Regions from separate parts of the Mesorhizobium sp. WSM4833 genome, predicted to be linked through region 1. Evidence: predicted binding sites of a transcription regulator. Region 1 holds the regulator's gene; the other holds the start of a gene.
What was found. Region 1 encodes PhoB, which activates phosphate uptake and scavenging genes when phosphate is short. Its sites were predicted from a motif close to TGTCATNNANCTGTCAT; they were not measured.

Region 1 (15,173 bases):
AGGCGGCATTGCGCGATTCCATGCGCCAGATCGACCTGTTCCGGCATGTGATGGACGAGTTGCCGGTGGCCGCCTTCATCAAGGCGCAGGACCTGAGCATCGAATTCGTCAACAAGGCCTGGTGCGCGATCACCGGCTTGGCCAAGGAGGATGTCATCGGCCGCACCGACCGGCAGTTGTTCGGCGCGCAGGACGCGGATGGCTACAGCCATGACGACACGCAAGTCGCCGTGACGGGCGTCGTCAAGGAGGTCGAGGAACCCGTCACCCATCGCGACGGCACGGTTCGGCAGTTGATGACCCGCAAGAGCCGCCTGGTGGCGCTGGACGGGTCGGTGCATCTGGTCGGCTCGAGCACCGACATCACCGACGTCAAGGCACGCGAGCGTGCGCTGGAAGAAAGCATGCGCGAGAACGAGGTGTTCCGCAGCCTGATCGACAATGTACCGGTATCGATCTACGCCAAGCGCTCCGATCTCCGGCAGTTCTATGTCAACAAGGGTTGGTGCGATCTGACGGGCTTCAGCAAGGAAGAGGCCATCGGCAAGACCGACATCGAGATTTTCGGGCCGGATGGCGAGGCCTTTGTCAATGGCGACCTCGCCGTGCTGCGCACCGGCGAAACTCAGGAGGTCGAAGAGACGGTGACGCTGGCCGACGGCAGCGTCAGGCATCAATTCGCCCGCAAGGGCGCGATGATCGCCTCCGACGGTTCGCTCTACCTGATCGGCTCGACCACCGACATCACCGAGCTGAAGATGCGGGAGGCCGAACTGCGCGAGGCGCGTCAGCGCGCCGTGCTCGCCGACCGCGCCAAGTCGGAATTCCTCGCCAATATGAGCCATGAGATACGTACGCCGATGAACGGCGTGCTCGGCATGGCCGAACTGCTGGCCAAATCGGACCTCGACCCGAAGCAGAAGACGTTTACCGACATCATCGTGAAGTCGGGCAATGCGCTGCTCACCATCATCAACGACATACTGGACTTCTCCAAGATCGATGCCGGTCAGCTGGTGCTCGATCCGGCGCCGTTCAATCTTGCCGAAGCGATCGAGGACGTGGCGACGCTGGTGTCGACGCGCGCCAAGGAGAAGGACCTCGAGCTGATCGTACGTGTCGAGCCTCGGCTCGAGAGCCTGTTCATCGGCGATGTCGGCCGCATCAGGCAGATCGTCACCAACCTGCTCGGCAATGCGGTGAAATTCACCGATGAGGGCCATGTGCTGGTCGACGTCACCGGCGAGAGGGTTCCAACCGGAACGAAGCTCACCATTTCGGTCACCGATACGGGCATCGGTATCCCCGAGGAAAAACTGAAACTGGTGTTCGAGAAATTCAGCCAGGTCGACACTTCATCGACGCGGCGGCACGAGGGGACCGGCCTCGGCCTCGCCATCACCTCGCGGCTCGTCGAGCTGATGGGCGGCGACATCGGGGTCGAAAGCGCCGAAGGCAAGGGTTCGACGTTCTGGTTTTCGGTGACGCTGCCGAGGGCCGGACAGCAGAACGGACAACGCATCATGCCGATCGACGTGACCGGCGCGCGCGTGCTGATCGTCGACGACAATGCCGTCAACAGGGCGATCCTGACCGAGCAGATGACATCATGGACGTTCGATTCCTGCGCGGCCGAAAGCGGCGCCGAAGGCCTCAAGGTGCTGATCGCCGCTGCCGCCTATGGCGTGCCGGTCGATTGCGTCGTGCTCGACTACCAGATGCCTGAAATGAGCGGCGCCGAAATGGCGCGGATCGTGCGCAACACCGCTGGCCTTGCCGGAACGCCGATCATCATGCTGACCTCGGTCGACCAGTCGCTCGCCAACACCAGCTATCGCGATCTCGGCATCGATGCCCAGCTGATCAAGCCGGCGCGCTCTTCGGTGCTGCTGGAAACGCTGGTCGCCACCATCCAGCGGCATCGCCACAACACTGGCGGCAGCGACCCGCAGCCGCTCGCGGCCGACGTCGCTGCGAGCAATGTGACGCGGCCGCAGCCCTCGGCACCGTCCGAACAGCGGGCGCTGCTGCAGCCGCCTTCGATTCGCCCCCGGCCACCGGTGGCGGCTGGTGGCGACAGGCTGGACATACTGGTGGCCGAGGACAATGAGGTGAACCAGATGGTGTTCACCCAGATCCTCGGCGAGACCGGTTATGGTTTCGAGATCGTCGGCAATGGCCGCAAGGCGCTCGACGCCTTCGGGCGGCTCAACCCGTGCATGATCCTGATGGATGTCTCCATGCCGGAGATGAACGGTCTCGAAGCGACCGCCGCCATTCGCCGGCTGGAGGAAGAAACCGGCACGCATGTGCCGATCGTCGGCGTCACCGCGCATGCGCTGAAGGGCGACCGCGAGCGCTGCCTGGAGGCAGGCATGGACGACTATCTGCCCAAGCCGATCAGTCCCCGGGCGCTGCTCGAGAAGGTCGAGCGCTGGGTCGGCGCCAGCCGGCAGGCTCAGCGCAACGCCGGGTAGGGCCGGTCCTGCCTGTCCGAGTGCCGGAAATACGGCGAAGATTCGCGCCCTGCCAGCGGCCAAGACTATGGTGCGATCGCACCATATCAAAGGTTGTATCCAGTCGAGACAATGGCGGCGTTCGATTCCTCCCTTTCCAGTTACGGGCGGGAGCAGCGACCGCCGGCATGAGACAGCGTCAACCTACCCCAACGGACCTGTTTTCGGCGATGGCCCGGCCATGACACCGTCTGGCTGAGAGCAACGCGCTCCCGTCCGGCTTTTTTTCGTAAAGGCCGGCTAACCCCAAATCGCCGGCCAATCTCGGCCCCAAGCGGAGCAAGTCTCTGATTCCGGGGACAAAGCCGGGCTGCGTGGTCAGTGCCGGCCAGGCGGCGTTTTGCTCATCGCGATGACGCGTTACCGGGGTGACATCAAACTGTCATGCGACTGTTATAATCGAAGGCTATTGGCCTCAGCGGGCGCCGACTGACGAGCGCCGAGAGACCATCTTCCGAACAGGAGCAGGCCACATGAAGAAATTCCTCTATACGGCGTCGGCCGCTGCGCTTGCGCTCGCCGCGTCGTCCGGCTTCGCCGCCGCGCGCGACCAGATCCAGGTCGCCGGATCATCGACCGTGTTACCTTATGCCAAGATCGTTGCCGAGCAGTTCGGCGAAACGTTCACCAACTTCAAGACCCCGGTCGTCGAATCCGGCGGCAGCGGCGCCGGCATCAAGGAATTCTGCAAGGGCGTCGGCGAAGACACGATCGACATCGCCAACTCGTCGCGTCCGATCAAGGCGGACGAACTCAAGTCCTGCGCCGCCGCCGGCGTGAAGGAAGTCCAGGAAGTCCGGATCGGCTATGACGGCATCGTCTTCGCCACCGACATCAAGGGCCCGGACTGGGCGCTGGTTCCCGCCGACATCTACAAGGCGCTCGCGGCCAAGCTGGTCGTCGACGGCAAGCTCGTCGACAATCCGAACACCAAGTGGAGCCAGGTCAATCCGAAGCTGCCCGACTGGGACATCGCCGCCTACATTCCGGGCGAAAAGCACGGCACGCGCGAAGTGTTCGAGACCAAGCTTCTCGATGCCGGCTGTGACAAGGCTGCTCTCAAGGCCGCCGGCATTGCCGACGACAAGGAAATCGGCAAAACCTGCATTGCCATCCGCAAGGACGGCAAGGCCGTCGACATCGATGGCGACTATACCGAGACGCTCGCCCGCATCGACTCCAACAAGACCGGCGTCGGCGTGTTCGGCCTCGCCTTCTATGAGAACAATGCCGACAAGCTGAAGGTCGCCACCGTGGAAGGTATCGTGCCTTCGACCGAGACGATTGCCAGCGGCAAGTATCCCGTCTCGCGCCCGCTGTTCTTCTACGTCAAGAAGGCGCATCTGGGCGTCGTTCCCGGCCTCAAGGAATATGTCGAGTTCTTCCTCGACGACCAGATGGTTGGCCCGGAAAGCCCGCTCGCCGAATACGGCCTCGTTGCTGCTCCGGATGCCGAGCGTCAGGCCCAGCGTGACGCTTTCGCCGCCGGAAAGTCGATGTAATCAAGCTGCCGAACCGGGGTGCGGGTCAAATCCGCGCCCCGGTTTCACCGCAGGCCGCAATGGCGGCTGCGTTAGAATTTCCCTTGGGGTGGGTCCATGTCGTCCTTGCTCGTACTGGCCATCGTCGTTGCCGTCGGCCTGGTTGCCTTTTTCATCGGCCGGCAGCGTGCCGCGGCCCAGGACAATGGCAAGGTCAAGCCGCATTCGCGTGCCCACTATCACGGCTGGTGGGCCTTCCTGCTCGCCGTCCTGCCTGCTCTTTTGCTGCTTGCCGTCTGGGCCGTCGGTTCTTCGGTCTATCTTGACCGGCACATCCACGCTGCCTTGCCCGAGCGTACCGTCGACAGCAAGGTTGCCAGCGAGGCACTGGATGTCAGCCTGGTAAAGAGCCTCGCCAGGGGCCTGCGCAAACTCGATGCTGGCACACTGGCCGCAATGCCTGCCAGCTTTGCCGAGTTGCAGCCGCTGCTCGCCGCCAAGGGCGTGGCACTGGCGAGCGACACACAGGATTACATGATCCCGATCGCTGTCGAGGCGAACAAGGTCCAGGACCGGCTCGGCCTGTTCGGTGCCATTGTCATTCTCGCTTCCTCGATCGCCGGCGCCTTCTATGCGCTCAGGCAGATCGAGCCGCGCGCCAGGGCGCGCAACAATGTCGAGCGGCTGATGCTGTGGGGGCTGCTTGCCGCCTCCACCATCGCCATCCTGACCACCGTCGGCATCGTGCTTTCGATGCTGTTCCAGACGATCACCTTCTTCGAGAGCGTCTCGCCGATGAGTTTCTTCTTCGGCACGGTCTGGGATCCGCGTTTTGCCGCTGCCGGTTCGGGCGGCAGCCAGGGCCAGTTCGGCCTGATCCCGCTTCTTGCCGGCACGCTCTATATCGCCGCCGTCGCGCTGCTGGTTGCGGTGCCGGTCGGGCTGATGTCGGCTGTCTACATGGCCGAATACGCAACGCCCAGGGTGCGCTCGGTGGTCAAGCCGGCGCTTGAACTGCTGGCCGGCATACCGACCATCGTCTACGGCATCTTCGCCGTCGTCACGCTTGGGCCGTTCCTGCGCGACCTGTCCGCGGCGCTGACCGGCGGCTCGCCGTTCATCCAGGGCCAGAGCATCTTCACCGCTGGCCTGGTCATGGGCGTCATGCTGATCCCGGTCGTCTCCTCTCTCTCAGACGACATCATAACCGCGGTACCGCGCGCCATGCGCGACGGGTCGCTCGGCCTCGGCGCGACCCGCTCCGAGACGATCAAGCGGGTGATCCTGCCGGCTGCACTGCCCGGCATCGTCGGCGCCATCCTGCTGACTGCCTCGCGCGCCATCGGCGAAACGATGATTGTCGTGCTGGCGGCGGGCGTCGCCGCCAACCTCACCATCAACCCGTTCGAGGCGATGACGACCATCACCGTCAAGATCGTCAACCAGCTCACCGGCGACCTCGAGTTCAATTCGCCGCAGACGCTGGTCGCCTTCGCGCTCGGGCTGACGCTGTTCACGCTGACGCTGGTGATGAACATCGTCGCGCTCTACATCGTGCGCAAATATCGGGAGCAGTACGAATGACCGACATTCCCATGGATACGATGGTCAGGCCGGCGGCCCATCCGCGCCGCGACATCGGCCTGAAGGCCCGTTACGCCGCCGAACGCCGTTTCCGCATCTATGGCGTCGTGGCGATTTCCGTAGGCCTGGCGTTCCTGGCAATCATGCTGATCACCATCGTCTCGAAAGGCTACACCGCCTTCTGGCAGACGACGGTATCGCTGCCGATCACGTTCGACGAGAAGGTGATCGATCCTTCCGGCAAGCGCGCAACCGATCCGAGCGTTCTGATCAAGGCGAATTATCCCAAGCTCGCAGAAAACGCGCTGGTGGCCAAGCTCGGCATTTCTCCTGATGACAAGCCGATGATCCAGAAGCTCAAGGGCTTCCTTTCGGAAGGCGCCCGCGTCCAGTTGCGCGACATCGTTGCCGCCGATCCCTCGGTGATCGGCACGACACGCGACGTCAACATCCTCGCCGCCGCCAATCTCGACTCGGCTTTCAAGGGCCAGATCGACCTCAGTGTCGAGGAAGCGCGACGCAAGGTCTCGGACCAGCAGATCACCTGGATGAACAAGCTCAAGGCCGAGGGCGCGATGGCCGAGCACTTCAACAGCGGCCTGTTCACCTACGGCGCCTCCAGCCGCCCGGAAACCTCGGGCATGGGCGTGGCGATCATCGGCTCGTTTTATATGATGGTGATCGTGCTGCTGCTCGCGCTGCCGATCGGCGTCGCCGCCTCCATCTATCTGGAGGAATTCGCCAAGAAGAACCGTTTCACCGACCTTATCGAGGTCAACATCAACAATCTGGCCGCAGTGCCGTCAATCGTCTTCGGCTTGCTCGGCCTCGCGGTGTTTATCAATTTCCTGGGCATGCCGCGCTCCGCCGCTTTCGTCGGTGGCCTGGTGCTGACGCTGATGACGCTGCCGACGATCATCATCGCGACGCGCGCCGCGCTTGCCGCGGTGCCGCCGTCGATCCGCTCGGCAGCTCTCGGTCTTGGCGCCTCCAAGATGCAGATGGTGTTCCAGCACATCCTGCCGCTTGCCGCGCCCGGCATCCTCACCGGCACCATCATCGGTCTTGCGCGCGCGCTCGGCGAAACCGCGCCGCTGCTGTTGATCGGCATGGTCGCCTTCGTCGCCGATCCACCGACGACGCCTTTCGATCCGGCTACCGCGCTGCCGGTGCAGATCTATATGTGGGCGAACGAGGCCGAACGCGCCTTCGTCGAGCGCATGTCCGGCGCCATCATCATCCTGCTCGTCTTCCTCATGGCCATGAACATCACCGCGATCGTGCTTCGGCGTCGGTTCGAGCGGCGCTGGTAGAAAAAAGGCATTTTGGTATGAACATCATGACCGAACAGTCCCTTGAAAACGCAGTGGGCGACAAGATGAAGTCGAACGAAGTGATCAAAATGCGCGGCGACAAGGTCGGCGTGTTCTACGGCGAGAAGCAGGCGCTGTTCGACGTCGATCTCGACGTCCGCCTGAACCAGGTGACGGCGCTGATCGGCCCCTCCGGCTGCGGCAAGTCCACCTTCCTGCGCTGCCTCAATCGCATGAACGACACCATCGATTCAGCACGGGTAACCGGCAAGATCACGCTCGACGAAGAGGACATCTACGACAAGAACATCGATGTCGTCGAACTCAGGGCGCGCGTCGGCATGGTGTTCCAGAAACCCAATCCGTTCCCAAAGTCGATCTACGAGAACGTCGCCTATGGGCCGCGCATCCACGGATTGGCCAAGCGCAAGGCCGACATGGATCAGATCGTCGAGTCCAGCCTGAAGAAGGCGGCGATCTGGAACGAGGTCAAGGACCGTTTGCAGGAACCTGGCACGGGTCTTTCCGGTGGCCAGCAGCAGCGCCTGTGCATTGCACGCGCCATCGCCGTGTCGCCCGAGGTGATCCTGATGGACGAACCGTGTTCGGCGCTCGACCCGATCGCCACCGCTCGCGTCGAGGAACTGATCGACGAACTGCGTCAGAACTATACGATCGTCATCGTCACCCATTCGATGCAGCAGGCAGCGCGCGTGTCGCAGCGCACCGCGATGTTCCATCTTGGCTATCTGGTCGAGGAGGGCGCCACCGACAAGATGTTCACCACCCCCGACGACAAACGCACCCAGGACTACATCACCGGCCGGTTCGGCTGATCTCTGGCATATGAGGGACGAAGATCATGGGTGAACATACCGTCGCATCTTTCGATGAGGATCTGGAGCAGATCAGCCAGCTGATCCGCGACATGGGCGATCTCGCCCGCTCGATGGTCGGTGGCTCGACCAGGGCTTTGCTCAATTCGGACAATGCGCTGGCGCAGCGGGTGGTTTCCGACGACGCCATCATGGATGCACGCCAGCGCGAGCTGGACGATCGTGCCATCACGCTGATCGCCAAGCGCCAGCCGATGGCCAACGATCTGCGTGCGGTGGTCGGTTCGATCCGCATGGCCGGCGACCTCGAGCGCATCGGTGACCTTGCCAAGAACATCGCCAAGCGCGTCGGCACTGTCGGGCTGAGCGTCACGCCGCACGACCTTTCGCATTCGATCGACGCAATGGCGCAGCTGGTGCTGATCCAGGTGCAGGGGGTCGTCGACGAGTATGCCGCCGCTGACGCGGCAGCGCTTGCCACGCTCAGAAACAATGATGAACGCATCGACGTCAAATACACATCGGTGTTCCGCGAACTTCTGACCTACATGATGGAAGATCCGCGCAACATCACGGCGTGCACGCACCTGTTGTTTTGCGCCAAGAACCTCGAGCGGATCGGCGACCACGTGACCAACATCGCCGAAAATGCCTATTATGTTTTGACCGGCACGCAGTTGCCAGCCAACCGTCCGAAGCAGGACGAGACGGCAATGTCCGCGCCAGCGGCATGACAGGGGTGACCAGCCGATGATCGCGCCACGCATCATGGTGGTGGAGGATGAGGAGCCGCTAGGCGTGCTGCTCCGCTACAATCTCGAATCCGAAGGTTACCAGGTCGAGGTGGTGACGCGCGGCGACGAGGCCGAAATCCGGCTGCAGGAGAACGTTCCAGACCTTCTGGTGCTCGACTGGATGGTGCCTGCGGTTTCCGGTATCGAACTCTGCCGCCGGCTAAGGATGCGTCCCGAGACCGAGCGGCTGCCGATCATCATGCTGACCGCGCGAGGCGAGGAAAGCGACCGCGTGCGCGGCCTCTCGACCGGTGCCGACGACTATCTGGTCAAGCCTTTCTCGACGCCGGAGTTCATGGCCAGGGTCAAGGCGCTGCTGCGCCGGGCCAAGCCGGAAGTGCTGTCCAGCGTGCTCAAGGTCGGCGATATCGTGCTCGATCGCGAGTCGCACCGCGTCTATCGCAAGAAGAGCGAAATCCGGCTCGGGCCGACGGAATTCCGCCTGCTTGAATTCATGATGCGCCATCCAGGCCGCGTGTTCTCGCGCAGCCAACTGCTCGACAATGTCTGGGGCGAGACGATCTACATCGACGAACGCACGGTCGATGTGCATGTCGGCCGGCTGCGCAAGGCGGTCAACAACGGCCGCATGCCCGATGTCATTCGCACCATCCGTGGGGCGGGTTACGCCATTCGCGAGGACTGAACTCCCTCGTTTGAACTCACGCCACGTTCTTGCCGCCGAGACCGGATCTCGCCTGCACGCCCGGCGCAAAAATCTCCTGATCGACGAAGATCAGCGCCCGCATGGCGCAGCCTTCGCGGATCAGCGGCAGTTCGTTCGGCTCGGTGTCGAAGGAAATCGACTTGGAATGCTGACCGCCGGCGGTCTGGGCAATCGCTTGCCGCAATGCCGGCTCGATCAGGTCGAAGGCGGCGGCGCTGACGCCGACCATGGCGACCGGCGCCGGATCGATCAGCGCAAACAGGCTGCCGAGGCCGTAGCCGAGCGCTTCGCCGGCCTTGCGATAGGCTTCCCGTTCGGGCCCGTCCCTTTCGCGGGCGGCGGCAGCCAGGGCGCGCATGTCGGCGTCGCTGACATCGGCGACGGGCTCTGCATCCTCGCCCATCTGCCGCGCGTTGCGCCAGATGGCATAATTGCCGGCATAGGCTTCGACGCAGCCGCGCCGTCCGCAGCGACACAGCGCGCCGTTCGGCCGATGGATCATGTGGCCGAATTCGCCGCCCGAGGAATGGGTGCCGGTGAACAATTCGCCCTTCAGCACCAGCCCCATGCCGATGCCGTGCGACAGGAGGATGGCGATGAAATCGTCGCGGTAACGATCGGGGTCGCGCCAGCGCAGCGCCACCGCCATCATGTTGCAGTCGTTCTCCATAATGGCGGGGATGCCGAACTCCTCTTCGAATATGTCGGCGAAGGCGATGTCGGTGTGCGGCGTGATCGGCGACCACAGCATGGCGCGGGCACGGGTGTCGGTGATGCCCTGGACGGCCAGCGCGATACGAGCGATGCTGCGCACGTCCAGGTCGGGATCTTCCAGGCGGCGCCGCACGATTGCCGTGCACTCACCGATCAGCGAGTCGCGCGACATCGTCAGCGTGTCGAGCCGACGCTGTTCCTCGGATATTACCTGGCCGGCATAGTCGATGACGGCGACCGAGAGGAAGTTCAGCGACAGCACCACGGTCATTACCGCGGCCGCTTCCGGATTGAGGCTGAGGCCGACCTGCGGACGGCCGCGTTTGAGCGAGCCGGCCTCGCTCGGCTTGCTTTCGGTCAGGATGCCTTCGACGATCAGGTCGGATGAGATCGCCGAGATCGTCGAATGGCTGAGGCTTGTGGTTGCGGCGATCTCGGTGCGCGACGGCTGTCCGGCGCGGCGCACCGCGGCGATCACCATCGCGCGGTTGCGGCGGCGCAAATCGTCGTGGCGGATTCCGACCGACATGCTCTTTCATATCCTCCCGGTCGCCGCGGTTCTTCCTGCCCTGGAACGCTGTCGGTGACGCGGTCAAATACTGGCAGAAGCCGCGCGCCGTGTCATTTATTTATTCCGAGGCCCGAAAAAAATTCGAGACGACATCAAAATCCATCAGAATCGATGTTGACAGCGTTCGGGCGTTGGCCCAGTATTTTTTCGAGGCTCGAAAAAATAGGGCCTCTGTGCCGGCCCTCGGGCCAGTTTGGTCGCGCCATACGCGGCGCAGGGAGGATAATATGAAAAGATTCACAGCCGCCATCCTGGCGGGTGCCGCCATGTCGCTGACGCTCGCGTCTGTCGCGCAGGCGAAGGACAAGGTCGTCGGCGTTTCGTGGTCCAACTTCCAGGAGGAACGCTGGAAGACCGACGAGGCCGCCATGAAGACGGCGATCGAGGCCGCCGGCGACAAGTACATCTCCGCCGATGCGCAGTCCAATCCCGGCAAGCAGCTTACCGACGTCGAAAGCCTGATCTCGCAGGGCGCCAATTCCCTGATCATCCTGGCGCAGGATGCTTCGGCCATCGGCCCGGCCGTGCAGAAGGCGCTGGACGAAGGCATTCCGGTCGTCGGCTATGACCGGTTGATCGAGAACAAGGACGTTTTCTACCTCACCTTCGACAACAAGGAAGTCGGCCGTATGCAGGCCCGCGAAGTGTTCAAGGTCAAGCCGGAAGGCAACTACGTCTTCATCAAGGGCTCCGGTGCCGATCCCAATGCCGACTTCCTGTTCTCGGGCTCGATGGAAGTGCTCAAGGAAGCCATCGACAGCGGCAAGATCAAGAATGTCGGCGAAGCCTACACGGATGGCTGGCTGCCCGCCAATGCCCAGAAGAACATGGAACAGTTCCTGACCGCCAACGACAACAAGGTCGACGCGGTGGTCGCGGCCAATGACGGCACTGCCGGTGGCGTCGTCGCGGCGCTGACGGCTCAAGGCTTGGCCGGCACCGTGCCGGTCTCGGGGCAGGACGGCGACCACGCCGCGCTGAACCGCATCGCCCTCGGCACGCAAACCGTGTCGGTGTGGAAGGACGCGCGCGAGCTCGGCAAGAATGCCGCCGAGATCGCCTCGCAACTGGCCGACGGCAAGAAGACGAGCGACATCGCCGGCGCCAAGGACTTCACGACGCCGGGCGGCAACACCGTCAAGTCGCTGTTCCTGACCCCGGTTGCCATCACCAAGGACAATCTCAACGTCGTCATCGACGCTGGCTGGATCAAGAAGGACGAAGTCTGCGCGGGTGTCGCTGCCGGCACCGTCGCGGCCTGTAACTGATCCGGACCACTTCGAAATATCTGAACGCCGCGGCCCAAAAGCCGCGGCGTTTTCTCAAAGAATTGTGTTTCCGCATCATGCGGATAGCTTCTAGGCTGGGCTCCGGCATGCGCGTCAGACGGTCAGCCGGTGGGAGGAAATCATGACCGACACGACGTCCAACCCGCAGGCCGATACGGCGCGCGCGTCGGAACTCGGCGCCGTCGCCCGGTTCCTGAAGGCGACCGAGATCGACACCCGGATGCTCGGCATGATCGGCGCGCTGCTGGTCATCTGGATTGGGCTGCATGTCATTTCCAGCCTGCGCCTCGGCGTCAACCCGCTCGATTTCGACAGCCGCACCTTTCTCACGCCGCGCAATCTGTGGAACCTGTCGGTGCAGACATCCGCGGTCGCCATCATGGCCTGCGGCATGGTGCTGGTCATCGTCATGCGCAACATCGACCTGTCGGTCGGTTCCGCCGAGGGCCTGATCGGCATGGTGATGGGATTTGCCCAGGTGCATTTCCTGGTGCGTTTTGTCGGGCTCGAACTCGGCAATCCGTGGATCTGGGTCCTGGCGCTGGTCATCGGCCTGGCGCTCGGCCTGTTGATCGGCGCCTTTCAAGGCTTCGTCATCGCCTATCTCGAAGTGCCCGCCTTTATCGTGACGCTGGGCGGCCTGCTGGTCTGGCGCGGTGCTGCCTGGTGGGTCACATCAGGCCAGACCGTGGCGCCGCTTAACGCCACCTTTCAGCTGATGGGCGGCGGGCCGGCGGGATCGATCGGCGCAACCTGGAGCTGGGTTGTCGGGATCGTCGCCTGCCTCGCCGTGGTGTTTGGGCTCTTCAACGGGCGGGTGCAGCGCAAGCGTTTCCGTTTTCCGCTACGTCCGATCTGGGCCGAGGCGCTGCTCGGTGTCGTCACCTGCGGCGCCATCATGGGTGCGGTCTGGCTCGCCAACTCCTACCCCTGGCCGATCGGCATCGTGAACAGATATGCGGCCGCCAACAACATCACCGTTCCCGAAGGCGGCCTGTTCATCGCCCACGGTATCGCCATACCGGTGCTGATGGCGGTCGCCGTCGGGCTGGTCATGACCTTCATCACCAACCGCACCCGTTTCGGCCGCTATGTCTTCGCCATCGGCGGCAATCCCGAGGCGGCCAATCTCGCCGGCATCAACACGCGCTGGATCACCATGAAGGTGTTCATGATCATGGGCGTGCTGGCCACGATTGCCGCGGCGATCTCCTCGGCCCGGCAGAATTCGGCCACCAACGTGCTTGGAACGCTCGACGAGCTGCTCGTCATTGCAGCCGCCGTGATCGGTGGCACGTCGCTAGCCGGCGGGTCGGGAACGATCATCGGCGCCATGCTCGGCGCCCTGCTGATGCAATCGCTGCAGTCCGGCATGGTGCTGCTTGGTGTCGACTCGCCGCTGCAGAGCATCGTCGTCGGCGCCGTACTGGTGATCGCCGTGTGGCTCGACACCGTCTATCGCAAGCGCGTCTAGGAGGGCATGCCATGACTGACAAGACTGCTCCTGCAGCCACCGCGCTGATCGACATGAGGAACATCTCGATCGCGTTTGGCGGCATCCGCGCCGTCGACGACGCCTCGATCGATCTTTTCCCCGGCGAGGTCGTGGCGCTGCTCGGCCATAATGGCGCCGGCAAGTCGACATTGATCAAGATCCTGTCCGGCGCCTACAAGCGCGATTCGGGCCAGATCTTCGTCAACGGCGAGGAGGCATCGATCTCCAACCCGCGCGACGCCAAGAAATACGGCATCGAGACGATCTACCAGACGCTGGCGTTGGCCGACAATGTCGACGCCGCCGCCAATCTGTTCCTCGGCCGCGAGTTGATGACCGCCTGGGGCACGCTCGACGACGTTGCCATGGAGGCCGAGGCGCGCAAGGTGATGGGTCGGCTCAATCCCCGGTTCCAGCGTTTCAAGGAGCCGGTGATCAAGCTGTCGGGCGGCCAGCGGCAATCGGTGGCGATCGCGCGTGCGATCCTGTTCAACGCCCGCATCCTGATCATGGACGAGCCGACGGCCGCACTTGGTCCGCAGGAAACGACGCAGGTCGGCGAACTGGTCAAGCAGCTGAAGTCCGACGGCATCGGCATCTTCCTGATCAGCCACGACATCCACGATGTGTTCGAGCTTGCCGACCGGGTCTGCGTCATGAAGAACGGCCAGGTGGTCGGCACCGCCCGCACCACTGATGTCACCCAGGACGAGGTGCTGGGCATGATCATTCTGGGCAAATGCCCGCCAGGCGCCATTCCCGGACCGGGCGCGCTGAAGATCGCGGCCTGAGATCAAGCCAGATCGCGGTTGCCGGACACGTGATATGCCAGCCGTAGGGATGGCTTGGCCTTGGCATTGTGTTGGCAGGGCGACTTGCGCATAAAGGTCCGACATTGCTCAGGGACCGCACGATCCGTTGAAGAAGCTTTTCCCGATCATCGCCTTTATCGCCGTCGCGCTGATCAGCATGGTGATGGCAGGTTTTGCCTACTTCGCCACGCAGGAAGCCGCGCGCATCAAGTTCGAGGCGACTGCCGACGATGCGCTCAACCGGATCGAGAGCCGCATCGACCTGCATCTGTCGCTGCTGCGCTCGACGCAGGCCCTGTTCGACGCCCGCAATGGCGATATTTCTCGCAATGAGTTCAAGGCCTTCTTCACCGCGCTCGATGTCGACAAGAATTTCGCCGGCTTGCGCGGTATCGGCTTCCTCAGGCTGGCAAAGACGGGCGACGAGGCGACGGTCGAACGCGACATGCTGCACGATTATGGCGTCAGTCATCCAATCTACCCGGACACCACGCAACCCTGGCGCACCCCTATCGTGCTGTTCGAACCGCTGGATCCATCCAATCAAGCCGGCATCGGCTACGACATGTTCAGCGAACCGGTGCGGCGTGCGGCGATCGAAAAGGCGATGTCCGACGACCAGCAGCATGCCAGCGGGCTGGTGCAGCTGGGCCAGGACACGGGCGCCGCGCAGACGTTCACCGGCTTCTTCGTTTTCGTGCGGCTCAATGTCGAAACCGCTCCCGACGTCATCAATGCTTCGAGATCCTCGACATCAGGTTTTCTCTATGCGGCCTTTCGGGCTCGCGATCTGTTCCAGACCGCGCTCAGCCGGTCGCCGCTTTTGCCGGTCAACACCGAAATCTATGATGGCGATGGTGCCGTGAACGGCGACAATCTGTTGTTCCGGTCGGAGACGCCGCCGGCTTCCACTTTCGGGAACAGGTTGCTGGTCACGCGAAAGATCATCGTCGCCGGACAGCCATGGACTGTCCTGTTCCGGCCGACAAGCGCCTTCTTGCAGCCGTCGTCGCGCGCCATTCCGGTGATGCTGGGGCTGTTCGGCCTGCTGTTGGCGGGCGCAATCGCGCTTGTGGCGCGCTATCAGGAGCGGGCCTATGA
Region 2 (15,173 bases), on a different contig from region 1:
GGCTTTCCCTTGCCGCCGAACAACCCGTAGATGATGGTCGGATCGGATTGCAGGCGCATGCCCTTGGCAAGCCGGTTCAGGAAGACGGCGGCAACCCGTGAACGCTCGTCACCCTTGCCCGTCTCTTTCTCGACAATCGAAGCCAGCGTGACGAACTCTTCGACGTTGGCCAGCGGCAGGTCCGGCGCGCGCCGCTGCCAGACATCGTCAACCAGCTTCTTCTGATCCGCAAGCAGCTTGTCGACCATCTGCTGGCGTGTCGCGCCGCGCGTGAAGCGCAGCGTGTCGGTGGCGAGGCTGCCCTCCGGCGGCGTGGTTGCCGGCATGTCGCCGCTCAAGGCAGTCTCCTCGGCGATGCGCTGCAATGCCTGGTCGACAGTCAGTCCTTCAGGGATGGTCAGCGAATACATCACCGACTTGCCGCTCTTCAGAAGCTCCATGATATCGCGCATGGAAGCCCTGGGCTTGATCTCGTACTCGCCGGCTTTCAGCGCCGAATCATTGCCGAAGGCCCGCACGCCAAGGCGGAATACCCGGGCATCGCTGATCAGTCCGCGGCGTTCGAGCTGGTCGGCGATATCCTGGACGCCGGTGTTCGGCTTGACCAGGAAGGTGTCGCCATTAGCCGAGGGTCCGGGCTCGGTGAATTCCTGCTTGCCGAAATAGACCGCGACGCCGGCCGCCAGCACCACCAGCATCACCGAGGAGATGACGAAGTTCATGAACACGACGACCTGGCTGCGTGACGCACGCGAGCGCTTCGGCGGCGGCGTGCCGGCCTCTGGCCGCAACGCCTCGCTGGCCGTTTTCGGCACGATCGGTCCGGATGTTGCCGGCCGTTGCCCGAATTCTCCGTTGCCTGCCGGATTTGTGTTCATTTCGCCCTACCGTTTGATCGCCCAACGAATCCCCAGCGGCAGAGTAGAGGCGAATATGGCAAAATTGGCGGCACGCCAAAGCGTCGCCCGGCAGCCGGACGATCAGCCATTGTAGCGCTGGAAGACCAGCGACGCATTGGTCCCGCCAAAGCCGAACGAATTGGACAGCGCCACGTCGATCTGGCGGGCGCGCGGCTTGTTCGGCACCAGGTCGATCGCGGTTTCGCGTTCGGGGTTGTCGAGGTTGATGGTCGGCGGCGCGACATTGTCCCTGATGGCAAGGATCGAGAAGATCGCTTCGGCGGCACCGGCCGCCCCAAGCAGATGGCCGATCGACGACTTGGTGGACGACATCGAGATCTTCGATGCGGCATTGCCGACAAGCCGCTCGACAGCGCCGAGCTCGATCGTGTCGGCCATGGTCGAGGTGCCGTGCGCGTTGATGTAGTCGACGTCGGCAGGCGTAAGCTTGGCCCGGTTGAGTGCCGCCGTCATGCAACGGAAGGCACCATCGCCATCCTCGGCGGGCGCCGTGATGTGATGCGCGTCGCCGGTGAGACCATAACCCGTCACCTCGGCATAGATCTTGGCGCCGCGCGCTTTGGCATGTTCGAGCTCCTCGAGCACGACAACGCCGGCGCCCTCGCCCATGACGAAGCCGTCGCGGTCGCGATCATAGGGGCGCGACGCCGTTTGCGGCGAATCATTGCGTTCCGTCGACAGTGCCCGGCATGCGGCGAACCCGGCGATCGACAGCCGCGTCACCGGCGCTTCGGCGCCACCGGCGACCATCACGTCGGCATCGCCCCACATGATCAGCCGGGCAGCATCGCCAATGGCGTGCGCGCCGGTCGAACAGGCCGTGACGACGGCATGGTTCGGGCCTTTCAGCCCGTGCCGGATCGAAACCTGCCCGGAGACGAGATTGATGATCTGGCCCGGGATGAAGAAGGGGCTGATGCGGCGCGGGCCGCGTTCCTTGAGGATCATCGCGTTCTCGGCGATGCCCTCGATGCCGCCGATGCCGGAGCCGATCAGGACGCCGGTGGCGCATTGCTCTTCATGCGTCTTGGGTTCCCAGCCGGAATCCTTCAGCGCCTCGTCGGCGGCGGCAATCCCGTACAGGATGAAGTCGCCGATCTTGCGCAATTCCTTCGGCTCGAGCACGGCCTCGGGATTGAAGGTGGCATTGCTGCCGTCACCACGCGGAATGACGTGGGCGATCTTGCAAGCAAGGTCCTCCACCTCGAACTCGGTGATGCGCTTGGCAGCGCTGCGGCCGGTCAGAAGCTCCTTCCAGCTGTGCTCGAAGCCCATGCCGAACGGCGACAGCAAGCCAAGGCCCGTGACGACGACACGCCTCATCGCAGGTCCTCCCCGGTGATGACTGCAGAAAGCGTCAGGCCGAAGCCTTGTCGATGTACTTCACGGCATCGCCGACGGTCAGGATGGTCTCGGCCGCGTCGTCGGGGATCTCGACGCCGAATTCTTCTTCGAACGCCATGACGAGTTCGACCGTGTCGAGGCTGTCGGCGCCCAGATCATCGATGAAGCTCGCCTGCTCCGTCACTTTGTCGGCATCGACGCCAAGGTGCTCGATGACGATCTTCTTGACGCGCTCTGCGGTGTCACTCATTTGGGCATCCTCGTCTTTTGTTTGTCTGTCTTCGTTAGCGGGCAGAATGCCGCTAATCAAGCTGAAAGATGGTCCTGCCGGAAACGCAACGACTACGGACCGATTTTTGCCCGAACCGCCGGGTTGCGGGCCGCATTACACGAAAAATAGCTGAGGTCCAAGCCGAAATGGTCTCTTTACACAACCCGCCGGCGTTGCTGCAGAACCTCGTTCAAATCATAGCCATGCCGCCATTTACGTGGATGGTCTGGCCGGTGACGTAGGCGGCTTCGTTGGAGGCGAGATAAGCGACGGCGGACGCGACTTCGACGCTGGTGCCCATGCGCCGCGTCGGGATCGCCGCCATGATCGCCTCTTTCTGCTTATCGTTGAGCTTGTCGGTCATTGCCGATTCGATGAAGCCTGGTGCAACGCAGTTAACGGTGATGTTGCGGGTGGCGATCTCCTGCGCCAGCGACTTGGAGAAGCCGATCATGCCGGCCTTGGAGGCGCAGTAATTGGTCTGGCCGGGATTGCCGGTCACGCCGACCACCGAGGTGATGTTGATGATGCGGCCATGGCGGCGGCGCATCATCGGATGGGTGAGTTCGCGGGTGAGCCGGAAAACGGCGGTCAGATTGACCTCGATCACGCTGTCCCAATCGGCATCCGACATGCGCACGAACAGCCCGTCCTTGGTGATGCCGGCGTTGTTGACCAGGATGTCGACGCCTTCGAGATCGGCCTCGGCTTTCTGGCCGAGCGCCTTGACCTCGTCACGGTTGGACAAATTGGCCGGGAACAGCTTGACCCGGTCGCCAAGCTCGCTAGCCAGCGCGTCCAATTTCTCGATGCGGGTGCCATGCAGGCCGACGATCGCGCCTTGCGCATGCAGCATCCGGGCGATCGCCTCGCCGATGCCTCCCGATGCGCCGGTGACGAGCGCCTTGCGGCCAGTCAATTCGAACATTTTTGTCTCCTGATTGAGAAGAGAACACCCCTTTTGCAGGGAATGGGATCAAATGGGGCTTTATGCAAGCGCTGCTAGCGTTGCCTCGACCTCAGCCGCCGAGCCGACCGACGCAGTGGCGATGTCGCGGTTGATGCGCCGCGCCAATCCCGAAAGCACCTTGCCGGCGCCAATCTCGTAAAGCGTGGTGACGCCATTTGCGCCGAACCACTCCACGGTCTCGCGCCAACGTACGCGGCCGGTTATCTGCTCGACCAGGCGGCGGGCGATCTCGTCCGGATCGCTGGTCGGGCTGACCGTGACATTGGAGAGGACGGGAACGACCGGCGCATTCTTTGTCACACCGGCGAGTGCGTCGCGCATGACGTTCGCGGCCGGCGCCATCAGCGCCGAATGGAAGGGCGCGGACACCTGCAGCATCAGTGCGCGCTTGGCGCCTTTCTCAGTGCACAGTTTCGCCGCCAGTTCGACCGCGGCCCTGGCGCCGGAAATGACCAGTTGGCCGCCGCCATTGTCGTTGGCGATCTGGCAGACGGAGCCTTTGGCGGCTTCCGCGCAAGCGGCTTCGACATCGGCCTGTTCCAATCCGATGATCGCCGCCATGGCGCCCTCGCCGGCCGGCACCGCCGCCTGCATGGCATTGCCGCGGATGCGCAGCAGCCTGGCGGCATCGGCAACCGAAACGAAGCCAGCGGCCGCGAGCGCCGAATATTCGCCCAGCGAATGACCGGCGACATAGGCGACCTTGCCTTTCAGCGAGAAGCCGCGCGATTCCAGCGCCCGGATCGCGGCCAGCGACACCGCCATCAGCGCCGGCTGCGCGTTGGCGGTCAGCATCAACGTCTCTTCCGGCCCTTCCCAGATCAGCTTCGACAGGTTTTCGCCGAGCGCGTCGTCGACTTCCTGGAAAATTCTGCGCGCCTCGGGAAAGGCCTCGGCGAGATCCTTGCCCATGCCGACTGCCTGGCTGCCTTGTCCAGGAAAGGTGAATGCAACGGCCATGCGCGGGCTCCCAAGGGCTGGTTTTGCTTGCCTGATAGACGAGTTTTTCTTGCCTGTGACGCAAGGCAGGCCGCCAAGTCAAGCCCGGTTCGACCCTGCTCGACGGCAGCTTCATCCGCCGAGTGCCTGTTCCGAAAGGCTTTTTGGCGATCACTCCTGATGAAAACCGCTCACGATTCGTTTGCTGGCTCTTCTTATTTTGGCCACAGGCGCTAGCTTTGCGTGACAATTCCATGACAATCGAGTGACGTGCTTGTCGCTGGGTGGGGAAGTTAAAGTGGCAAAGAGTTACAAACGCGCCGGCAAGGCCGCGCCACAGTTCCTGGAAGACGACCCCTCCACCGGCTATCTGCCGGGCAGGAGATGGCCGGTCGTGCGCTATGGGCTGATCAGCCTGGCGATCGCCGCCGTCCTGGTGTTTGCCATCGAACTGATCGTGCGCGGCGACTTTGCCGGCACGGTCTCCTTCTTCCTGCAGCCGCTCAAGCCGGGCTGGACCACCATCGTCGTGTTCGCGCTGATCCTGATCGGCCTCGATGCGGTGCTGGGCCGCAGCCATCAGAGCCTGATGATCGTCGCGCCGCTGACGCTATCGCTTGCCTTCGTCGGCCACCAGAAGTCGCATTATCTCGGCGATCCGCTCTATCCGACCGATTTCCTCTATGCCCGCCAGATCTTCGCGCTGTTGCCGCTTTTGGTGCGCGACCGGCCGATGACCGCGCTCGCGATGGTCGTCGGCATCGTCGCCGGCCTGTCGCTGCTCGTCTATGGCTGGCGGATGTGGCGCCGCAAGGTTCCCGCACTTAGCCGCAAGGGACGCCTTGCGCGGCTGACGCTGGCAGTGCCGCTGCTCGCCTTCTTCGTTTCGATCATGGACTATGCCACGTTCTCCTGGACCAGGGACCGGTTGCAGATCATCCCGATCATGTGGGACCAGAAGGAAAACTATGCCTCCAACGGTTTTGCGCTGGCCTTTGCGCTCAATGTGCCGATGGCGCATGTCTCTGCGCCGCCGGGCTATTCCGACAAGGCGATCGCGGCGATCGCCAGGCCCGATGTGACCGCCTCGGTGCCGACCGAGAAGCCTGACATCATCATCGTCATGAGCGAGTCCTTCTGGGACCCGACCAAGCTGCCCGGCGTCACCATCACGCCCGATCCGATCCCCAATGTGCGGGCGCTGCGCTCCGGCTCGATGTTCTCGCCGGAGTTCGGCGGCATGACCGCCAATATCGAGTTCGAGGCGCTGACCGGCTTCTCCAACGCGTTCCTGCCGGCCGGCAGCATCCCCTACCAGCAATATGTGCGCACGCCGACGCCGTCGCTGGCAACCTTCCTCAAGAGCCAGGGTTATCGGGCGCGCGCCATCCATCCGGGCACCAACTGGTTCTGGAACCGTGGCGCGGTCTACGCCGATTTCGGCTTCAACGATTTCAAGTCGGAAGAGACGCTGCCGCCAATGCAAAAGCGCGGGCCACTGGCATCGGATGCCGCGATGACCGACGAGATCATCAGCGAGGCCGACGCCAGCGAAGAGCCGGTGTTCTTCTTTGCGGTCAGCCTGCAAAACCACGGTCCCTACGAACCGAACCGCTATTACAGTCCCACGCACAGGGTGCAGGCGCCGATCAGCCAGTGGGCGCGCGAATCGCTGCTCAGCTACGCCGAAGGCTCAGCCGATGCCGATCGCGGTCTCGAACGCCTCGTCGAATGGGCAAAGACACGCTCCCGCCCAACCGTGATCGCCTTCTTCGGCGACCATCTGCCGCCGCTCGGGCCGGTCTATGTCGAAACCGGCTTCCTGAAGGACAATGTCGCGCCGCGCAAGGAAGCGTCGCCCGAGGCTGCCCTCGAGCATCATGAGACGCCGCTGGTCATCTGGTCGAACCGCACCGGGCCAGCTGAGCACATGGGCGCCGTCAGCCCGGCCTTCCTGCCCTATCATATCCTGAAGACGGCCGGCATCAGCCATCCCTACTACACCGGCTTCCTGGGCGAGATGAGCGAACACTACCGTGTCGTCGACCGCAATTTGCTGCTGACGCCGGCTGGCGAGGCCACGCCCGATTGGGCGCGGCAGAAGGAGATCGATCCGGCGATCCGCGATTTCCGCCTGCTGCAGTACGATATGATGTTCGGCAAACGCCACGCGGCACCCGACTTCTTCCCCGAAACGGTCGACAAGATTGTCGCCGCCCATACGAGTTGAGGCCAGCGATTTCCTCAGAGCCTGCTGGTCCGTCTCGGGTCGCGTGTTCAGTTCGTCAATTGCAGCTTCGTGAAGTTGTTGGCGATCTGAAGGAACACGTTCGGCAGTTTGGTCGGATCGTTGACGGCATAATAGTTGCTCGGATCCGAGGCGCAGGCGCTGTAAAGTGCACGGTTGGCTGCGGTGTCGGATTGCAGCACCATGGTGTAGATCTGCACGCCCTCGTTCTTCAATTGCGTGCAAACGTTTTTGGTCCAGCCGTCGACATTGCGCGCAGCGGTCGTCTGGTTGTCCGATCCGAAGCGGCCGCCAGCCAGATAGCCATAGGATGTGTAATCCGACTTTGTCGATTCTTGTTCGCTGGCGCCATAGACGACGTTCTCGCCGTCGGTGAGCAACAGCACGATCTTGCTGATCCCAGGCGTCTTCCACGGCGCTCCGTCGGTGTAGGGCGCGGCGGGCGACAGCACGCGCATACCCCACGACAGGCCCTCGGAGACATTGGTACCCGAGCCATTCCACTCGGTCATCTGACTGGCCGCCTTGCGGAGCTTGTCAAAGTCGTCGGTCAGGGGGACCACCGGGGTCGGACACGCACGGTTCGGGCCGACAGTGACGGGAGAGCCGATCTCGGTGATGAGTTCCTTGGCGGGCGCAACATATTTGGCGATCCTTTCCCTGGCATCCCTGTCATCGGGCGACAGAAGTTCGATGAGATTGCCGAGCAGGTTGCTGAGATCGATGCCCAGAATGTTGATGCCCGACTGGGCAAGCCTGGTTTTGTCGCTGACATCGTTGAGATAGGAGTTGTTGTAGTATTTATCCGAATTGCCATAGGAGCCAGACGGCTTCTGGGCGTCTTCGGGATCATCCGGCGCAAAGTAGGGCACGAACAGCGTGTCGGGCTTGGCCGGGTCGGGTGGCGTGTCGGAGATATTGTAAGCGCCTGGCCGCGCCTCGACGCAACCTTTCCATCCGGTGCCATTCCATCCGGCATCGGCCCATCCGGTCTTCTTGAGCTGTTTGAAAAGCGCCATGTGGTTCGGCCGCTTGCCGTCGATGACGGGAAAATTGACGCCGTTGGTTGACGACTTGCCGTCCATGTCGATCCAGGACGGGTCGAAGCCGTCGCCATTGACGTTGACGGCCGTCACGAAAGGAACCAGCGAGGCGCGGATCTTGCGCGTTGGCGATTTCGCCGCTTCGAGCGTGTCGAGCAACGATTTTGTCGCCGTCCTCAGCGCCGTCATCCGCGCGCCGGCCATCGAGCCGGTGTTGTCCAGCACCAGCACGACTTCGAGCTGGTTGTTCGATTCGACCGCCGAGGCATCGACCACGATGTGCTTGCTGTCGCCGAACAGGAAGGCGAAGTTGAGATGGACGTCCGCCGAGGCAACCGCCTTGGTCTTGACGAAGTTGACGCCCTTGTCGACAGTCAACGTCGCCTGCGCATTGTCGAGCTCGCCATGACCGACGATGTTGGCCTGGAAATAGCGGTTGAAAGCGTCATTGCGGGTGATGTCGAGATCGCCAAGGTGCGAAGAAGCAAGGTTTGCCGAATCGAGAGCGTTCTGCAAATTGCTCTTGGCCCGCATAAGGGTCGAGACATCGGTTGCGAAAGCGACTGCCGTCAGGATGACCGGCAAACCCAGTCCCAGCACAAGCGTGAAATTGCCGCTCTTCGAGCGCCAGAATTTGTTGAGAAGCATCCTTACCCCCGGAAATGCTTGCCGCTTTTGCGCGGTTGTCCGGGCTTTTGCGCCTTCCATGATGAATCGACCGTTGACGGCCAGGCTTCAACTCCACACAACCTGCTGGTGTGGTTAAGACGTGGTTGCCGGAAACCACGACTCCGGCCGTTGCTGCTCCCGATCGTCGCCTGCGACACACGGGAATGCCGCTTGCCCTTGCTTTGCGGCCGGATTGCTGTATAGACGCCCGCAATCTGCCGGTCCTTGCTGGGGGCTGAACGGAGGGCCGGAGGTTTTTCAGAACCTTCGTGTGAAGCCGGAAGTGCTTCCGCCTCCCGTGTCTCCGCTCTCGACCGTCTCGTCATGCTCCTTTCTTCCCCCTGCCCCTCGAGGGTTTGCGGGTCAGAGAAGTTGCAGAGGCTTTTGCCGCCGGGAACCGGGAGAGAAACGAAGAAAGGCATAAGACATAATGGCTCTTTACGAACATGTGTTTCTTGCCCGGCAGGACCTCTCGCAGCAGCAGGTCGATGCGCTTGTCGAACAGTACAAGGGTGTCATCTCCGCAAATGGCGGGTCCGTCGGCCGGGTCGAGAACTGGGGACTGAAGTCCCTCACCTACCGGGTCAACAAGAACCGGAAGGCTTACTACACGCTGATGGACCTGAATTGCCCGGCGGCCGCGCTCAACGAGATGGAGCGCCAGATGGGCCTGTCCGAAGACGTGCTGCGTTTCCTGACCATCAAGGTCGAGGCGCATGAGGAAGGCCCGTCGGCCATGATGCAGAAGCGCGAAGAGCGCTCGGAACGCGGCGGCTTCGGCGACCGTGACCGTGGCGATCGTGGTCCGCGTTCGTTCGGCGATCGTGATCGCGGCGACCGTGGCGATCGTCCGCCGCGCTCGTTCGGCGACGCCGGTGCCGATCGTGGTCCGCGCCGTCCGCGCGAAGGCTTTGAAGGGGGTGCAGAATAATGGTCGACATCAATCAGATCCCGACCCGGCGCCCGTTCCATCGCCGCCGCAAGACCTGCCCGTTCTCCGGCGCCAACGCGCCCAAGATCGACTACAAGGACGTGCGTCTGCTGCAGCGCTACATTTCCGAGCGTGGCAAGATCGTGCCGTCGCGCATCACCGCCGTCAGCCAGAAGAAGCAGCGCGAACTCGCCAAGGCGATCAAGCGCGCCCGCTTCCTCGGCCTGCTGCCCTACGTGGTTCGCTAATATCTCAAATGCGGGCGGTTCGCCGCCCGCTCTTCTCCCACGGCGACGGGCGCCGCAGGGTTGAACATCAAATCCCGGGTTGAGGTCAAAACCTCTAACTGCCGCACAGGCAGGACAGCGACACCAGCGCCAAAGGCGCTCAAGCTTCCTGACCTGTTCCCAAGACATTCGGCGCCGATCTCATCGATCGATTGGCGCTCAACCAAAGGAACAAATCCATGGACGTCATTCTTCTCGAACGCGTTTCCCGCCTCGGCCAGATGGGCGATACCGTCAAGGTCAAGGACGGCTTCGCCCGTAACTTCCTGCTGCCGCAGGGCAAGGCGCTGCGCGCCAACGAAGCCAACAAGAAGAAGTTCGAAGGCCAGCGCGCCCAGCTTGAAGCCCGCAACCTCGAGCGCAAGTCGGAAGCGGCCCAGGTCGCTGAAAAGCTCGACGGCAAGAGCTTCATCGCCGTTCGCTCCGCCGGCGAAACCGGTCAGCTTTACGGTTCCGTTTCGACCCGCGACATCGCCGATCTGCTGACGGCGGAAGGTTTTTCGATCAACCGCAACCAGATCCTGCTCAACCAGCCGATCAAGACCATCGGTGTCACCAATGTGGCGATCGCGCTGCATCCGGAAGTCGAGGTCACCGTCACGCTCAACATCGCCCGCACGGCCGACGAAGCCGAGCGCCAGGCCAAGGGCGAGACGCTGACCACCGCCGAAGCCATCTATGGCGACGACATCAACGACAACGCCCGGCCGGAGAACTTCTTCGATCCGAACACCGAGTTCGAGGGCGACGAAGACAACGCCTGATCACACGTCGCAAGCGATTGGAGCCATGGGGCTGATCACGACTTAACGCCAAGCTCCGATCACTTTGCCGTCATCCAGCCATGCTGGACCAATGCCCGGGCCTCGCGCCCGGGCATTTTTGTGCCAAATGGAACTTTTCGAACCCCTATATATTGTTGCAGACTATGGCGTCGCGCGTCCTTTGGCCGCGCAAAGCACGCGCAACTTTGGTTCGGCGCAAGATCTCCGGCGAAATCGATCCCGATTTTCGCGGTCACGCGCCAAGGCAGCCTGTCTGGCCGAGAGGGGACATTTGGTCATGAATATTCTGTTGAAGCGCGTTCTCGACCGCTTGGTGCGCACCGGCAATCTTAGGGTAACCGGCCCCAAGGGCACGGCGGTGGTTTTCGGCGACGGCAGCGGCGAACCGGTGCACATGCACATCAAGACCGCGCATGCCGAGCGCGCCATCACCTTCGATCCGATGCTGGCGGTGCCTGAAGCCTACATGGACGGCGAACTCGACATTCTCGAGGGCGGCGTGCTGGGCGTGATGCGCATCGCCTTCCAGAACATGGGCAGCGGCGGCATCGACGCCACCTGGTCGAAGGCCATCGAAGGCCTGCGCCACGCCTTCCGCCGGCTGCAGCAGATCAACACCGCCTCGCGCTCGCGGCGCAACGTGCAGCGCCACTACGATCTGTCGGGCGATCTCTACCGGCTCTTCCTCGACGAGGACATGCAATATTCCTGCGCCTATTTCGAGCAGCCGGACATGACGCTCGACGAGGCGCAGGCCGCCAAGAAACGCCACATCGCCGCCAAGCTCCGGCTGAAGGCCGGCCAGACGGTGCTCGACATCGGCTCCGGCTGGGGCGGGCTTGGCCTCTATCTCGCCAAGGCGTTCGACGTCGACGTGCAAGGCGTCACGCTGTCGACCGAGCAGCATGGCGTCGCCACCGACCGGGCGCATGCGCAAGGGCTGGAAAGCCGCGTGCATTTCGAGCTGAAGGACTACCGCGAACTCAACGAGCGTTTCGATCGCATCGTCTCGGTCGGTATGTTCGAGCATGTCGGCGTCAACCACTATCGCACCTTCTTCGACAAGAGCGCGACGCTGCTCAAGCCGGATGGCGTCATGCTGTTGCACACGATCGGCCGTTCCGGCGTGCCGTGGGCGACCAGCGCCTTCATCCGCAAATACATCTTCCCGGGCGGCTACATCCCGTCGCTGTCGGAAGTGATGCCTGCGATCGAGAAGTCGGGCCTGGTCGTCACCGACGTCGAGATCCTGCGGCTCCACTATGCCGACACGCTGAAGCACTGGGGCGAGCGCTTCGCCGCCAATCGCGACAAGGCCAAGGCGATCTATGACGAGCGCTTCTGCCGCATGTGGGAATTCTATCTGGCGGCCTCGGAAGCCGCCTTCCGCTGGCAGGATCTGGTGATCTTCCAGATCCAGATCGCCAAGAAGAACGATACGCTGCCGATGACACGCGACTACATGGCCAAATGCGAAAAAGCGCTTGAGATGCGCGATATGGGGCATCGTGAAACGGCTCCCGTCAAAAAGAGCCCGGCCGCCAAGCCGGCTCGCCGCCGCAAGGTTGCCGACCAGGAATAGCATTGCCGCTTGCCATTGCCGGCGCCTGCACTGAAAAAGGTCCCGTGACCGTCGCGGGACCTTTTTCATGACCTTTGTCCTCTATGCCGCCGCCGCTCTGGCCGAGATCGCCGGCTGCTTTTCATTCTGGGCCTGGTGGCGGCTGGAGAAGTCGCCGCTTTGGCTTCTTCCCGGCCTCGCCTCGCTTGCCCTGTTCGGCTTCCTGCTGGCGCTGGTCGACACGTCAGCCGCCGGTCGCGCCTACGCCGCCTATGGCGGCATCTACATCGTGGCGTCGCTTGGCTGGCTGTGGCTGGTTGAAGGCGTTCGCCCCGACCGCTGGGATCTTGCCGGTGCCGCGCTCTGCATTGCCGGTGCTTCGGTGATCCTTCTCGTCCCGCGGGGCGCTTGAGATGGAGTTGCCTGCCTCCCTTCGCCAAGGTGTCGAACGTCTGCTCGAAAACGTTCCGCTGGCGGTACTCAAGCAAGCGGCAAAGACGCTGTCCGACCGCTACCGCGCCGAGTTGCGCGACGGCCGTCTGCACATGGCCGAGGATCTGGCGGTGAAGGCCTATCTGGCGACGCGGCTGCCGGCGACCTATGCCGCGATCCGTTCCAGCCTTGACGCGCTGAGCGACGTCAAGCCTGCCTTTCAGCCCAGGACCTTGCTCGATGTCGGCGCCGGCCCTGGCACGGTGCTTTGGGCCGCGACCGATCTGTGGCCCGATCTCGAACAGGCGGTGTTGTTCGAAGCCAGTGCCGCCGTGCGTAAGGTCGGCGAGACGCTTGCCGGCAACACTATTGCCGCCCAGAGCAGATGGCTGGTCGGTGATGCCACCATCGACCTTGCTGACATCGAGCCGGCCGATCTGGTCACGTGCGCTTATGTGCTCGATGAAATCGCGCCGGCATCGCTGCCGAAACTCATTGACCGGCTCTGGCAACTCACTGGCGACACGCTCCTGATCGTCGAGCCGGGCACCCCCGCCGGCTGGCAGCGCATCCTTGCCGTGCGCCGGCAGCTGATCGAGGCGGGCGCGCATGTGCTTGCGCCTTGCGCGCATCAGGCGCCCTGCCCGCTGGTCCAGCCCGACTGGTGCCATTTTTCCCGCCGCGTCGCCCGCTCGCGCCTGCATCGGCTGGCCAAGGATGCCGACGTGCCGTGGGAAGACGAGAAATTCATCTACGTCGCGGCTTCTTGCGACGGCCCCACATCACACCAGGCACGAGTTCTTGCGCCACCGAAATCCGGCTCCGGCAAGGTTCTGCTCAAGCTTTGCCAGGACGACGGCACCGCCACCGAGCGCTTGTTCACCAAGCGCGACGGCGCCGACTTCAAGTTGGCCCGGCGATTGGACTGGGGCGACAGGCTGGACAACATCGCAAAATGAACAGTGCCATTGTTCTTGCTTTGTTCCGACGAGTCAGATAGAGATCCACGCCCTGTCGAGTCAACCGGAATCGGGGCACGCGAATACTCTCCTGTGGACGATTGGTTGTTCCTGTGAACAACGGGCATCAAGGTTCTTTGGTTGGGTAGTGATGCAGAAAGGTCAGCACCGACTCATCACGTTCTGATATCGAAAGGCCGGGATTGAAATCGGGGATATCATGGCAGAGGCAGCGCGAAAATTCGGCGTCGCGGAAACACCGCTTTATCGTGAAGCGCCAAACAACATCGAGGCCGAGCAGGCGTTGCTCGGCGCCATCCTCGTCAACAACGACGCCTTCTACCGCGTCTCTGACTTCCTCAAGGCCAGCCATTTCTACGAGCCGCTGCACCGCAAGATCTATGAGGTGGCGTCCGAGTTCATCCGTATGGGCAAGGTGGCGACGCCGATCACATTGAAAACCTTCCTGCCGGCCGACGAGAAGGTTGGCGACATGACGATGGCGCAATATGTCGTGCGGCTGGCGGTCGAGGCTGTGACCGTCGTCAACGCCACCGACTATGGCCGCGCCATCTATGACCTTGCGACGCGCCGCGCGCTGATCACCGTCGGCGAAGACATGGTCAACATCGCCTATGACGCGCCGGTCGACATGGCACCCGGCGAACAGATCGAGGATGCCGAGCGGCGGCTGTTCGAGCTGGCCGAAAACGGCCGCTACGATGGCGGTTTCGAAAGCTTTTCCGATGCGTTGAAGAATGCCGTCGACATGGCAAGTGCTGCCTATATGCGCGATGGCCACCTGTCGGGCATTGCGACCGGCCTGCGCGATCTCGACCACCGCATGGGTGGCCTGCAGCCTTCGGATTTGATCATCATCGCCGGCCGCCCAGGCATGGGCAAGACGTCGCTGGCCACCAACATCGCCTACAACATCGCTGCCGCCTATGAGCCTGCCCAACAGGCCGACGGCTCCGTCAAGGCGGCCAATGGCGGCGTCGTCGGCTTCTTCTCGCTTGAAATGTCGTCGGAGCAGCTGGCCACCCGCATCATCTCCGAGCAGACCGAGATTCCATCGTCGAAAATCCGGCGCGGCGATTTGACGGAAGCCGATTTCGGCAAGCTTGTCGCCTACACGCAGGAGAACCACAAGCGCCCGCTCTACATCGACCAGACGGGTGGTATCTCGATCGCCCAGCTCGCGGCGCGCGCCCGCCGCCTCAAGCGCCAGCGCGGGCTGGACCTGATGGTCATCGACTATATCCAGCTGATGCAGGGTTCATCTGCCAAGGCGTCGCAGAACCGCGTCCAGGAAATCACCGAGATCACCACCGGACTGAAGGCGCTCGGCAAGGAGTTGGGCGTGCCGATCATCGCGCTCTCACAGCTCTCGCGTCAGGTCGAAAGCCGCGACGACAAACATCCGCAGCTGTCCGACCTGCGCGAATCGGGCTCGATCGAGCAGGACGCCGACGTCGTGCTGTTCGTGTACCGCGAGGAATATTACATCAAGAACAAGGAGCCGGAGAAAGGCACGCCCGAGCATCTCGCCTGGGAGACGAAGATGATCGAGGTCCAGGGCAAGGCCGAAGTGATCATAGCCAAGCAGCGCCACGGACCGACCGGCACCGTCAGCCTTGCCTTCCAGGGCGAGTTCACCCGCTTCTCCGACCTCGCCGAGGAGCATCATCTGCCGGAAAGGTTCGAGTGACCTATTGAGACAGGTCCCATTCCTTGGCGCCCCCCTCTGTCCTGCCGGACATCTCCCCCTCAAGGAGGGAGATCGGATGGCATCGACGCTTTCGCCAATTTTT

Region 2: the regulator PhoB is predicted to act here: its motif matches at 4,688-4,704, upstream of AC0L2D_RS23960 (LTA synthase family protein).

What each region holds. Positions count from the first base shown of each region.
Region 1 is NZ_JBVVQG010000019.1:55,835-71,007, forward strand. It holds gene AC0L2D_RS28040 (PAS domain-containing protein) at 1-2,477, shown strand, start outside; gene AC0L2D_RS28045 (PstS family phosphate ABC transporter substrate-binding protein) at 2,990-4,018, shown strand; gene pstC (phosphate ABC transporter permease subunit PstC) at 4,115-5,581, shown strand; gene pstA (phosphate ABC transporter permease PstA) at 5,578-6,894, shown strand; gene pstB (phosphate ABC transporter ATP-binding protein PstB) at 6,912-7,730, shown strand; gene phoU (phosphate signaling complex protein PhoU) at 7,757-8,464, shown strand; gene phoB (phosphate regulon transcriptional regulator PhoB) at 8,481-9,170, shown strand; gene AC0L2D_RS28075 (ROK family protein) at 9,187-10,434, opposite strand; gene xylF (D-xylose ABC transporter substrate-binding protein) at 10,704-11,744, shown strand; gene AC0L2D_RS28085 (sugar ABC transporter permease) at 11,887-13,239, shown strand; gene AC0L2D_RS28090 (ATP-binding cassette domain-containing protein) at 13,251-14,051, shown strand; gene AC0L2D_RS28095 (CHASE domain-containing protein) at 14,179-15,173, shown strand, end outside.
Region 2 is NZ_JBVVQG010000013.1:26,826-41,998, reverse strand. It holds gene mltG (endolytic transglycosylase MltG) at 1-722, opposite strand, end outside; gene AC0L2D_RS23985 (hypothetical protein) at 721-993, shown strand; gene fabF (beta-ketoacyl-ACP synthase II) at 981-2,243, opposite strand; gene AC0L2D_RS23975 (acyl carrier protein) at 2,278-2,514, opposite strand; gene fabG (3-oxoacyl-[acyl-carrier-protein] reductase) at 2,726-3,463, opposite strand; gene fabD (ACP S-malonyltransferase) at 3,524-4,465, opposite strand; gene AC0L2D_RS23960 (LTA synthase family protein) at 4,719-6,674, shown strand; gene AC0L2D_RS23955 (pilus assembly protein TadG-related protein) at 6,722-8,383, opposite strand; gene rpsF (30S ribosomal protein S6) at 8,835-9,335, shown strand; gene rpsR (30S ribosomal protein S18) at 9,335-9,583, shown strand; gene rplI (50S ribosomal protein L9) at 9,802-10,386, shown strand; gene AC0L2D_RS23935 (SAM-dependent methyltransferase) at 10,685-11,989, shown strand; gene AC0L2D_RS23930 (YnfA family protein) at 12,057-12,380, shown strand; gene AC0L2D_RS23925 (small ribosomal subunit Rsm22 family protein) at 12,382-13,359, shown strand; gene AC0L2D_RS23920 (replicative DNA helicase) at 13,580-15,070, shown strand; gene AC0L2D_RS23915 (hypothetical protein) at 15,147-15,173, shown strand, end outside.